Regions from separate parts of the Pseudomonas sp. REB1044 genome, predicted to be linked through region 1. Evidence: riboswitches for the same ligand, from Rfam matches in the RefSeq annotation. Region 1 holds a riboswitch; each other region holds the start of a gene.

Region 1 (3,697 bases):
CGTTGCGCTCAGCGCGCACAGCGCGGCGAAAGTCACCCAGTACGCGGGCGCGGCCTTGTCGCCGGTCTCATGAATCAGCCAGGTTGACATCACCGGAGTGAAGCCGCCGAACAAGGCCGTCGCCAGGCTGTAGGCTAGCGAGAACCCCGCGACCTTGACATCTGCCGGCATGAGCTCGGTCAGCGCGGGGATCATCGCGCCGTTGTACATCGCGTACAGGAACGAGAACCACAGCAGCACTTCCAGCATGTGCGCGAAGCTCGCCGCTTGCGCCAGGTAGGAAAGCGCCGGATAAGCCGTGAACACGGTCAGTACGGTCATGGCGATGAGCATCGGCTTGCGTCCGAAGCGGTCGCTGAGCGTGCCGCCGATCGGCAGCCAGAAGAAGTTCGACACCCCGACCAGCAGCGTCACCAACAAGGCATCGGTAGTGCTCAGGTTGAGGACGGTCTTGCCGAAGGTCGGCGCATACACCGTGATGAGGTAGAACGCGCTGGTGGTCATCGCCACCATCAGCATGCCGCCCACCACCATGCCCCAGTTCTGGCCGAGGGTGGCGATCACCTGCTTCATGGTCGGGCGATGGCTGCGGTTTTCGAAGGCTTCAGTTTCTTGCAGGTTGCGGCGCAGGAAAAAGATGAAGGGAATGATCAGGCACGCTACGGCGAACGGTATGCGCCAGCCCCACTCGCTGATCTGCAAGGGCTGCAGCGACTGGTTCAAGGCATAACCCAAGGCGGCGGCGACGATGATTGCCACCTGCTGACTGCCAGACTGCCAACTGGTGTAGAAGCCCTTTTTGCCGGGTGTGGCCATTTCGGCAAGATAGACCGAGACACCGCCCAGCTCTGCCCCGGCGGAGAAGCCTTGCAGCAACCGCCCGATCAGCACCAGCAGCGGCGCCCAGTAGCCAATGGTGGCAAAGCCGGGCACCAGTACGATCAGCAGCGTGCCACTGGCCATGATCGACAGCGTCACGATCAGGCCTTTGCGCCGACCGACGTCGTCGATGTAAGCCCCCAGCACGATGGCGCCCAGCGGGCGCATGAGAAAGCCTGCCCCGAAGACGGCGAAGGTCATCATCAAGGACGCAAACTCACTGGAGGCCGGGAAGAAGGCCCCCGCGATCTGGGTGGCATAGAAGCCGAACAGGAAAAAGTCGAATTGTTCGAGGAAGTTACCCGAGGTGACGCGAAACACCGCAGCGGCTTTGGACCGAGCGGCATGAGGTGACGCAGGCATAGACGGTTCTCCAGCGTAAATCTTCTTGGTGTTGTGCACTTCACCGTCTGGAGTATGCCGGACACATCCTGAAACGATTAATGAAATCTGTTCATGCAACCCCTGGCGCTGTTCAGGGGTTCTCGGTCCAGTCGAACGCCATCTGCCGGGCCGTGCGCTCGGCCAAGGCTCGGCTGTGAAGACGCTCGACCAAGTGCAGGCTCATGTCGACACCGGCACTGATGCCGGCCGAGGTGACCAAGGCGCCTTGGTCGACCCAGCGCACGCCCTCGAGCACGTCCAATGCCGGGAACATGGCCTTCAGATCCAGGCGCGCCGGATCGGTTGACGCATGGCCGACATAAATGCTCAGATGCGCCCCTTGTTTCAGGTGTCCCCGGCCGCCGCGTCGGGGATTAAACGGGAAGCCGGTGCCTCGCCCTTGGCGAGCAGTCCGGCGCTGCCCCCGCAACGGTAGGCGAGCGAGATATTCGATACACCACTGTGCCCAGGGCATGGGAAGGTGAATGTCTCAGGTTCCTCGCAAGCCCGGAGACCGGCCTGCTGCAGCTATTGGCAACTCCCGCGGCGGGCGGGCACTGGCCGGTTTTCGCGAGCGTCGGCGCGCGTCACCCGCGTGCACCTGAGCCGTAGGGGAATCTTCAATTCCGCGATGGTCGGCTCGTGCATGTCCTGCCCTACCCTGCATCTCCACGCGCTGCACTGGTCGCCTCACGGCGCGCCACGGCCATTGCTGGACAACATCGATCTGCACGTTGGTCCTGGCGAGTTCGTCGGCCTTATCGGCCCCAACGGCAGCGGCAAGACCAGCCTGCTGCGGTGTGCCTACCGCTTCAGCCGGCCCGATGCCGGCCAGGTACGACTCGAAGGTGAAGACATCTGGCAGCGCACGCCGCGCTGGGCGGCCCAGCGCATCGCCGTGATGCTGCAGGAATTTCCCGAAGACTTCGGGCTTAGCGTGCGCGACGTGGTGGCCATGGGCCGAACGCCGCACCAAGGCTGGTTCGATGGCGACGCCGATACCGCGCTGATCGACACCACGCTGGACCGCCTGGGCCTGCTGCCCCGCGCATTGGACGCCTTCACGTGCCTGTCCGGTGGTGAAAAACAACGGGTATTGCTGGCCCGCGCACTGGTGCAGCAGCCGAGGCTGCTGATCCTCGACGAGCCCACCAATCACCTGGATCCCCGCTTCCAACTGGCCCTGCTGCAACAACTGCGCGGCACCGGCCTGAGCCTGCTGGCCAGTTTCCACGACCTCAACCTGGCCGCCGCCTTCTGCGATCGGTTGTACGTGCTCGACGCCGGTCGCGTAGTGGCCCACGGCACGCCGCAGCAGGTGCTCACCGAGCAGTGCCTGGCCGAGGTCTTCGGTGTGCGCGCGCTGGTCGACTGCCACCCTTTGGCGCCCCATCCACGCATCACTTGGATCAGTCCCGCATGAAAGCGTTGTTCGCCTGCCTGGCCCTGCTGGCCGCCCTGCCCCTCGCCGCTCAGGCGGCGCCTTACCCGGTGACCGTTCGCAGTTGCGACCGCGACGTGACCTTCGATCACCCGCCGCAACGCGCGGTCAGCCATGACATCAACCTCACCGGCATGCTGCTGGCACTGGGACTGCGCGATCACATGGCCGGCTACAGCGGCATCAGCGGCTGGAAGACGCTGGATCCGAGCCTGCGCCAGGCGCTCGACGGCCTGCCGGAGCTTGCCCCGCGCTATGTCTCGGTCGAAAACCTGCTCGATGCCGACACCGACTTCTTCTTCGCCGGCTGGGCCTACGGCATGCGCATCGGCGGTCCGGTCACGCCACAGACCCTGGCGCCTTTCGATATACCGGTGTACGAGCTGAGCGAGTCCTGCTCCTGGATCATGCCTCAGCGTCACGCCAGTCTCGATGACCTTTACCGTGACCTGGACAACCTGGGACGGATTTTCGATGTCCGCGAGCGCGCCGCTGCCCTGGTGCAGCACATGCGCCAGCGCATTGAGCAGGTGGCGCAACGTACCGCCCACGCACCTCAGCGCGCGCGGGTGTTCCTCTATGACAGCGGCGAGGACCGGCCGATGACGTCCGGTCGCCTGGGAATGCCGCAGGCGCTGATCGATGCCGCGGGAGGGGACAACGTCATGGACGATCTGGCCGCCAGTTGGACCCATGTGAATTGGGAGAGTGTGGTAGAGCGCGACCCTCAGGTGATCGTCATCGTCGACTATGGCCCGACGACCTGGCAGCAGAAACGCGACTTCCTGCTCGCCCAGCCGGCGCTGGCCAGCGTCGAGGCGATCCGCAAGCAGCGCTTCGTGGTGCTGTCCTACCTGCAGGTCACGCCGTCGGTGCAAAACGCCGAGGCGATCGAGGTCTTGGCCAAGGCCCTGCATCCTGAGTTATTCGCCGAGGCCCAGCGGTGATGCCGATTCGCAACTGCGCACGCTATCGCCTGCTGATGCTGGCGCT
Region 2 (3,697 bases), 350 kb from region 1:
CGGCGACGCGGTCGGTAAGGGCTGTCGCACAGCCCCTACCGATCACGCACATTGCGCCCCTGCCGGACGGCGGGGGCACGCGGGGTCAGAACGCCAGACCGACCTTCACGCCAAACTCGTCACGCTTGAGCTTGGTGTTGTCGGCAGCCGGCGAATCTTCGTCGATCTTGTATTCGGTACGGGTGTAGTAGAGGCCGGCCTGAATCGGCATGGCGCCTTGCTGGTTCATCAACAGCGACACTTCGGCGTACGGGTTGGTACGGTCCTTCATGTCGACGCTGTCGCTCTCGAAGTCCTCGACCTTCAGACGCGCGCGGCCGTCGATGCTGCGACGAGCGCCCACTTCCACACGCAGGGTGGAGGCGTCGAACTGGTGGTTGTAACCCAGCGCGGCCTTGGCGAACGGCGACTTGTAGGTCAGCTTGGTGTCCAGATCGTTGATCTCGGGTTCGAAGCGGGTCCAGCTGTAGCCGCCACCGATGATCACGTCGACGAAGTTGCGCGCATCCAGCGCGGCGCGCCAGCCCAGGTCCAGGTCAGCCTGAGCTTCCTTGAGCTTGTCGTCGTTTTTCTTGCCGTACTTGGCTTCGGCACCCACTTGGTAAACGAAGCCGGATTCGGCGGTCATCTTGTTGCCAAAGTTGGCGAACACGCCGCCTTGACCCATATGTTCCTTGTCGGAGTCGCTGCCGCCTTCGAATTTGAACTTGTTGTACGAGCCCAGCAGACCGAAGGTGAACAGAGGATCGGTGCTGGGCGCAGCCATCGCTGCCAGAGGCGCGCCGACCAGGGCCAATGCGCAAGCGTGACGCAGCAGTTTTGCAGTAAACATTCGCAGAAGTCTCCATGACTGAATAAATGGGCGAACGGTCGTTTCGAGACAACGTGCACCAGAAAAGTTCGAAAAAAATATGAGAAAAAAGCGTGAATTTGCGGTCTGTCACATCGCCATCCCCTCAAACGATTGACTCGCCCACAGGCAGGTGGTCATATGCGCGCCAGTTTTAGGTGTCCTGCGCCGCCGTGCGCAGGGTGAAACGGGAAGCCGGTGCGTCCATGCGGACAAGTCCGGCGCTGCCCCCGCAACGGTAAGCGAGCGAATCCTTCAACACACCACTGTGTATCGGCATTGCAACCGCAATGCATCGGCATGGGAAGGTGAAGGCTTCACGATCCTCGCAAGCCCGGAGACCGGCCTGAAGCTTCAGTTGGCAAACCCGCGGTGGGCGGGCGCAGGCCGGTGTCCCGCGCTTGCGTGCGGGGCCGCGCGTCTTTGCGTTGTTTCCACCGGGATCCATTCATTCCTGCAACAGTGGAACGACATGTCCCGACACTTCACGCTTCACACCCTGGCCGCCTGCATGGCCGTCTCCTTGCCGTCCCTGGCCGAAACCTCTACCGGCGGCGTGCTCGCACTGCCGGCAACGGCCGTCACTGACACGCTGGAAGAGCCGCGCATCGACCTGGCCACCCCGACCCAGGCCGGCTCGCGCCTGAACCTCAGCGCCTTGGACACCCCGGCCAGCACCAGCAGCCTGACCGCCGAGCAGATCCAGCAGCGCGCCAACCGTACCCTACAGGACGCCGTGACCCGCACGCCGGGCATCACCTCGATCGGCACGCCCGGCAACGGTAACACCGCCCTCTCCGCCCGAGGCTTCACCGGCCACAGCTCGGTGATGACCCTGTTCGACGGCTCGCGCCTGTACACCGGTGCCGGCACCCAGAGTTTTCCGGTCGACCCGTGGATGGTCGAGCGCATCGACGTGATTCGCGGTCCGGCCTCGGTGTTGTACGGCGAAGGTGCCACCGGCGCGGTCATCAATGTGATCCCGAAAAAGCCCCTGGCAGGCGAAGTTCGCAACCACCTGCGCCTGGGCTACGGTTCCTGGGACCGCCAACAGACGGGCCTGGACAGCGGCGGTAGCCTGAGCGAGCGGCTCAGCTACCGGCTGATCCTCGATCAGCAGCAGGGCAATGGCTGGGTTGATCGCACCGATTCGCGCAGCCTCGCGGTGAACGCGGCGCTGCGCTTCGACGCCAGCGACGACCTGAGCTTCACCCTCGCCCACGACCGTGGCGATGACCAGCCGGCGAACTATTTCGGCACCCCGCTGATCGACGGCCGCCTGCACGGCAGCCTGCGCGACAAGAACTACAACATCCGCAACGACGTGCAGCGCTACCACGACGAGTGGACGCGACTGAACACCGACTGGGCCATCAGCGACAGCGTCAGTGCCAGCAACCAGCTGTACTACGTCAAGAGTCGTCGGCACTGGCGCAATGCCGAGGATTACCGCTGGGACCCGGATCGCGACCTGCTGGCCCGGCAGAGCTACCTTGAAATCCGCCACAACCAGGAACAGGTCGGCGACCGCCAGAGCTTGAGTTTCGATCACAGCCTGTTCGGTTTGACCAGCAAGACCGTGGTCGGCGCCGAGTACAACCGGATCCGCTTCAACGTTGACAGCAATTCGCCCTACGACGACCTGCAACCCGGCGACTTCATCGACCCCTGGAGTCCGGCGCCGGGACGTTTCCAGAGCGCCAGCGCGACCCGCCCGCAAACCCTGTCCACGACTCGCACCTTCGCCCTGTTCGCCGAAAACCGCACCCAACTCAGCGAACGCCTATCGCTGGTCACCGGCATCCGCCGCGACCAGAACCATATCGAGCGCGACAACCTGGTGGACGACAGCCGCGTCGATCGCAGCCTGAACGGCGGCAACTGGCGTGCGGGACTGGTGTTCGCGGTCAGCGACGACCTGTCGCTGTACGGCCAGTTTTCGACCAGCGAGGACGGCGTGGGCGACCTGGTCAGCCTCAGTGCCAGCCGTATCGGCTACGACCTCACCGAGTCCAAGCAAACCGAGCTAGGGCTCAAGCAGCGCTTCTGGGAGGGGCGGGGCGAGTGGACCCTGGCGGCGTACCACATCGTCAAGAAGAAGCTGCTGGTGGACGATCCGCTGACCCATGACAAGCAGCAGGCCGGCCAGCAGCGCGCGGACGGGCTGGAAGCCAGCCTGGAGCTGGACCTGGGCCAGCAATGGCAACTGTCGGCTAACGCCGCGGTGGTGCGCGCCCGGTACGACGATTTCGATGAAAGCGTCGATGGCGTGTTCCAGGATCGTGCCGGCAATCGACCGGCCAATGTGCCTCGGCGCACCGCCAATCTGTGGCTGAGCAAAGGCTTCGGCGAGCGCGTCGATGCCGGCGTCGGCCTGCGCTACGTCGATCAGCGTTACGCCGACACTGCGAACCTGGCCAGCGTACCGGGCTATACCGTGATGGACGCCAACCTTGGCTGGCAGGTGCTGCCCGAGGTACGTCTTGGCCTGCAACTGAACAACCTGTTCGACCGCCAGTATGTGGTCGCGGCCCACAGTGGCGAGCAGTGGCTGCTGGGCACGCCGCGGTCGTATTTCGCGACGCTGGACTACCGCTTCTGACGCCGTGCCGCTTCGCTGGCAAAGGTCTGCGAAGCGGCAAGACAACACCACACCGCCAAAAGAAATAAGATAACATCTCGCTTTTTTCAGACTTCCCCCATGCCAAACTCAAACATTCCTGCTACTCGCCTGCACAGCATTGACGCCCTGCGTGGCCTGGTCATGCTGTTCATGCTGCTGGACCACGTGCGCGAGACTTTCCTGTTGCACCGCCAGGTCGGCGACCCGATGGACATCGACACCAC
Region 3 (3,697 bases), 250 kb from region 1:
TTGCGGCGAGTGTGGAAAGGCGAGCGCTTCAGCTGGTTCATGACGCAGTTGCTGCACGATTTCGGCGAGCACAAAGATGCCTGGGACCAAAAGATGCAGGAGGCCGACCGCGATTACTTCCTGAACTCGCCAGCCGGCCTGGTGAACATCGCCGAGAACTACGTGGGCCTGCCGTACGAGGCCGTGTAGGGGGCGGCGTCAGGGTTCCAGCAGCGCCACCATCTGCGCATAGCCGCGCGCCTTGGCATGGGCCAGCGCGGTCACGCCGTCCTTGTCGGCGATCGTCGGGTCGGCGCCGGCGGCCAGCAGCCGTTCCACGATCTCGACGTGCCGAGGGCCGCCATCGCCGAGAATCACCGCCTCCAGCAGGGCGGTCCAGTGCAGGCGGTTGAGGTGGTTCACCTCGACCCCGGCGTCGATCAGCATCTGCACCGTGTCCACATGGCCGCGCTCGGCAGCCGGGATCAGCGCCGTGCCGCCATAGCGGTTGGTGCTGGCCAGGTCGGCGCCGTGGTCCAGGGTCAGGCGCAGGATCTGATTCAGGCCCCGCGCGCCGGAATACAGGTAGGGGCTGTCGTGGATGGCGTCCTTGGCGTTGACGTCCGCCCCGGCCTCGATCAATACCCGGGCCGCCTCGACATGGTTGCCATGGGTTGCCAGCATCAATGGTGTGCGACCTTGCGCATCGCGACGCTCAAGATCCACCGACTCTTTGAGCAGGCGGCCGATGGCGGGGGCATCGCCGCGCTGGGCGGCATACAGCAGGCGGGTGTCCATGGGCGAGGTCTCGGCGTGGGCCATAGGGCAGGTGAGCGCAGCCAGCAGGCAGGCGATGAGTGGCATACGCATGAGGCGGTCTCCTGGGTACGAAGGTTCATCCTAGGAGATCAGACGCAGCGGACTGAAACGAATTATCTGGATGACACGCAGTGGCTTTGCGAATACCTGCGCGATTGCCGGGGCGGCAGGGCTGTGTTAGAACGCCGTTCTTCCATTCGCGAATCGAATACTGCGATGCACACCAGCGTCAAACCGAATAGAGCGCTGTTCGACCTCGACTTGCTCCGCGCCATCGTCGTGGTGGCCGATTGCGGCAGTTTCACCACCGCCGCTGCTCGCCTGCACTCGACCCAGTCGACCATCAGCCAGAAGGTCCGCCGCCTGGAAGAGATGGTCGGCCATCGCCTGCTGGTGCGCGGTCACCGCGACGTGCTGCCCACCGACGCCGGCCAGACCCTGCTCGGCTACGCCCGGCACATGCTTGCGCTCAATGACCAGATGCTCGAGGCCCTGGCCGGGGCCTCGGTCGGCGTGACCGTGCGCTTGGGTGTACCCGAAGACTTCGTCGGCGGCCGTACCACCCATGCACTGTCAGCCTTCAGCCGCCAGTATCCGCAGGTCAAGCTGGAGGTCACCAGTGGCCTGTGCCGCGACCTGAGCCAGGCCTACGACAACGGCGAACTGGACCTGGTGCTGCTCAAACAAAGGCGCAACAGCCGCGAGGGCCTGGCTTGCTGGCCGGAGCCGCTGCAATGGATCGACAGCCTGCAGCTGCCCACCTTCGAGCTGGACCCGGTGCCACTGGTGACGTTCCCGCCGCGCGGCCTGTACCGCGAAGACATGATCCAGGCCATCGAGGGCATGGGCCGCCGCTGGCGCATCAGCTTCACCAGCTCCAGTCTGTCCGGCATCCAGGCGGCAGTCGCCAACGGCATGGGCGTGAGCCTCCTGCCACCGCGCGCAGCCACCGCCGAACACCGCGTACTGGGGACAGCGCAGGGGCTGCCGGAGGTGGACAGCTACGAGATCGTCATCGTCCATCGGCCCAGCGCCGACGGTATGGTCAAGGCCCTGGCCGATACGCTCAAGCAGCTTCTGGCCGGCGAAGGATGGTAGTGGCCGCCTGTCGGCGCGAGACGGTTGACCACCTGCGCCCCACTGCGTAGCCTTGCCGGTTCGAGGTTCTCCGGCCCGACCGGAGCTAAGACGGGAACGCGGTCCAAGCCGCGGCTGCCCCCGCAACTGTAAGCACTGAACAGGTTCGACACAGCCACTGCACGTGCGGGAAGGCGTCGAACTAACGGCCCGCGGCCGTGCAGTGCAAGCCAGGAGACCTGCCTCGTGACGTTTTCGACCTTCAACCGGGCGGGGTGATCCGGTGGCGAACGTGCCCGGCCGCTCGGCCGAGGCGCTCGTCCCGCATGCCCGCACCATTGCTGCCAAGGGCATTGCCACATGAAAACACTGGCCAAACTTCCGGTCACCATCGTCACCGGCTTCCTCGGCTCGGGCAAGACTACCTTGCTCCGGCACATGCTCGACAACGCCCAAGGCCGGCGCATCGCGGTCATCGTCAACGAATTCGGCGAGCTGGGCATCGACGGCGAGATCCTCAAGCAGTGCAGCATCGGCTGTAGCGAGGAAGAAGCCAACGGCCGCGTCTACGAGCTGGCCAACGGCTGCCTGTGCTGCACGGTGCAGGAAGAGTTCTTCCCGGTGATGCGCGAGTTGGTGGCGCGCCGTGGCGACCTGGACCACATCCTCATCGAGACCAGCGGCCTGGCGCTGCCCAAACCCTTGGTGCAAGCCTTCCAGTGGCCGGAAATCCGCAACGCCTGCACCGTCGATGCAGTGATTACCGTGGTCGACAGCCCGGCCGTGGCTGCCGGCACCTTCGCCGCCTATCCCGAGCAGGTCGATGCCCAGCGCAAACTCGACCCTAACCTGGATCACGAGTCGCCCCTGCACGAACTGTTCGCCGACCAGTTGGCCAGCGCCGACCTGGTGGTGCTGAACAAAGCCGACCTGATCGACGCCGAGGGCCTGGCCAAGGTCCGCGCCGAGGTGGCCGAAGAACTGCCACCGGCGGTCAAGGTGATCGAGGCCAGCAGCGGTCGTCTGCCGCTGGACGTGCTGCTGGGCCTGGACGCGCAAGCCGAAGCGCACATCGATGCGCGCCGCACCCATCACGATTCGCACCATGACGGCGAAGAGGACGACCACGATCACGACGCCTTCGACTCCATCTCCATCGACCTGCCCGAAGCCGACGAGCGCCTGCTGCTCGACGCGCTGGCGCAGTTGGTGGGCGAGTTCGGCATCTTGCGTGCCAAGGGTTTCGCCGCGATTCCCGGCAAACCGATGCGCCTGCTGATCCAGGGCGTCGGCACGCGCTTCGACAAGCACTTCGACCGTGCCTGGCGCGCCGACGAGCCGCGCATCACCCGGCTGGTGCTGATCGGTCAGGACCTCGATGCCGCCCAGCTCGAAGCGCGCCTGCGCCAGGCCCTGGGCGCCTGATCCATGCACCTGCTGCGGACCCAGCCCGGCGGCTTCGTGCCGGACGACAGCATTGCCGACCTCGGCCAGACCCCCGCCGACCTGGTGATTCTCTGCAGCGGTGATTCCCACCTGGCGCTGCTCGCCGACACCGCCGAGCAGTTGCCGGACGACTTTCCCAGCCTGCGCCTGGCCAATCCCATGCAGGTGCAGAACCATGCCTCGGTGGACCTCTACTTCGATCAGGTGCTGCGCCACGCCAAGGTGATCCTGCTGTCGCTGCACGGCGGCGTCGGCTACTGGCGCTATGGCGTGGAGCAACTGGTCGAACTGGCCGCCAGCGGTGTGCAACTGATTCTCGTGCCAGGCGACGACCGACCCGACCCCGAGCTGACCCGCCTGGGCACGGTGCCCGACG

The links. A riboswitch is a leader RNA that binds a small molecule or an ion and turns the genes downstream of it on or off. The one in region 1 is predicted to bind cobalamin.
Region 2: linked by a shared signal. The riboswitch ahead of GKC70_RS13225 (TonB-dependent receptor) and the one ahead of GKC70_RS11610 (ABC transporter ATP-binding protein) in region 1 are both predicted to bind cobalamin.
Region 3: linked by a shared signal. The riboswitch ahead of cobW (cobalamin biosynthesis protein CobW) and the one ahead of GKC70_RS11610 (ABC transporter ATP-binding protein) in region 1 are both predicted to bind cobalamin.

Annotation. Positions count from the first base shown of each region.
Region 1 is NZ_CP046139.1:2,562,154-2,565,850, reverse strand. Features, by position in the region: gene GKC70_RS11620 (MFS transporter) at 1-1,242, opposite strand, end outside; partial or broken gene GKC70_RS11615 (DJ-1/PfpI family protein) at 1,355-1,549, opposite strand; cobalamin riboswitch at 1,594-1,801, shown strand; gene GKC70_RS11610 (ABC transporter ATP-binding protein) at 1,910-2,686, shown strand; gene GKC70_RS11605 (ABC transporter substrate-binding protein) at 2,683-3,651, shown strand; partial or broken gene GKC70_RS11600 (iron ABC transporter permease) at 3,651-3,697, shown strand, end outside.
Region 2 is NZ_CP046139.1:2,908,793-2,912,489, forward strand. Features, by position in the region: gene GKC70_RS13215 (N-acetyltransferase) at 1-18, shown strand, start outside; gene GKC70_RS13220 (outer membrane beta-barrel protein) at 86-832, opposite strand; cobalamin riboswitch at 990-1,215, shown strand; gene GKC70_RS13225 (TonB-dependent receptor) at 1,323-3,452, shown strand; gene GKC70_RS13230 (DUF1624 domain-containing protein) at 3,552-3,697, shown strand, end outside.
Region 3 is NZ_CP046139.1:2,310,265-2,313,961, forward strand. Features, by position in the region: gene pobA (4-hydroxybenzoate 3-monooxygenase) at 1-189, shown strand, start outside; gene GKC70_RS10760 (ankyrin repeat domain-containing protein) at 199-801, opposite strand; gene GKC70_RS10765 (LysR substrate-binding domain-containing protein) at 1,015-1,896, shown strand; cobalamin riboswitch at 1,943-2,137, shown strand; gene cobW (cobalamin biosynthesis protein CobW) at 2,236-3,300, shown strand; partial or broken gene cobN (cobaltochelatase subunit CobN) at 3,304-3,697, shown strand, end outside.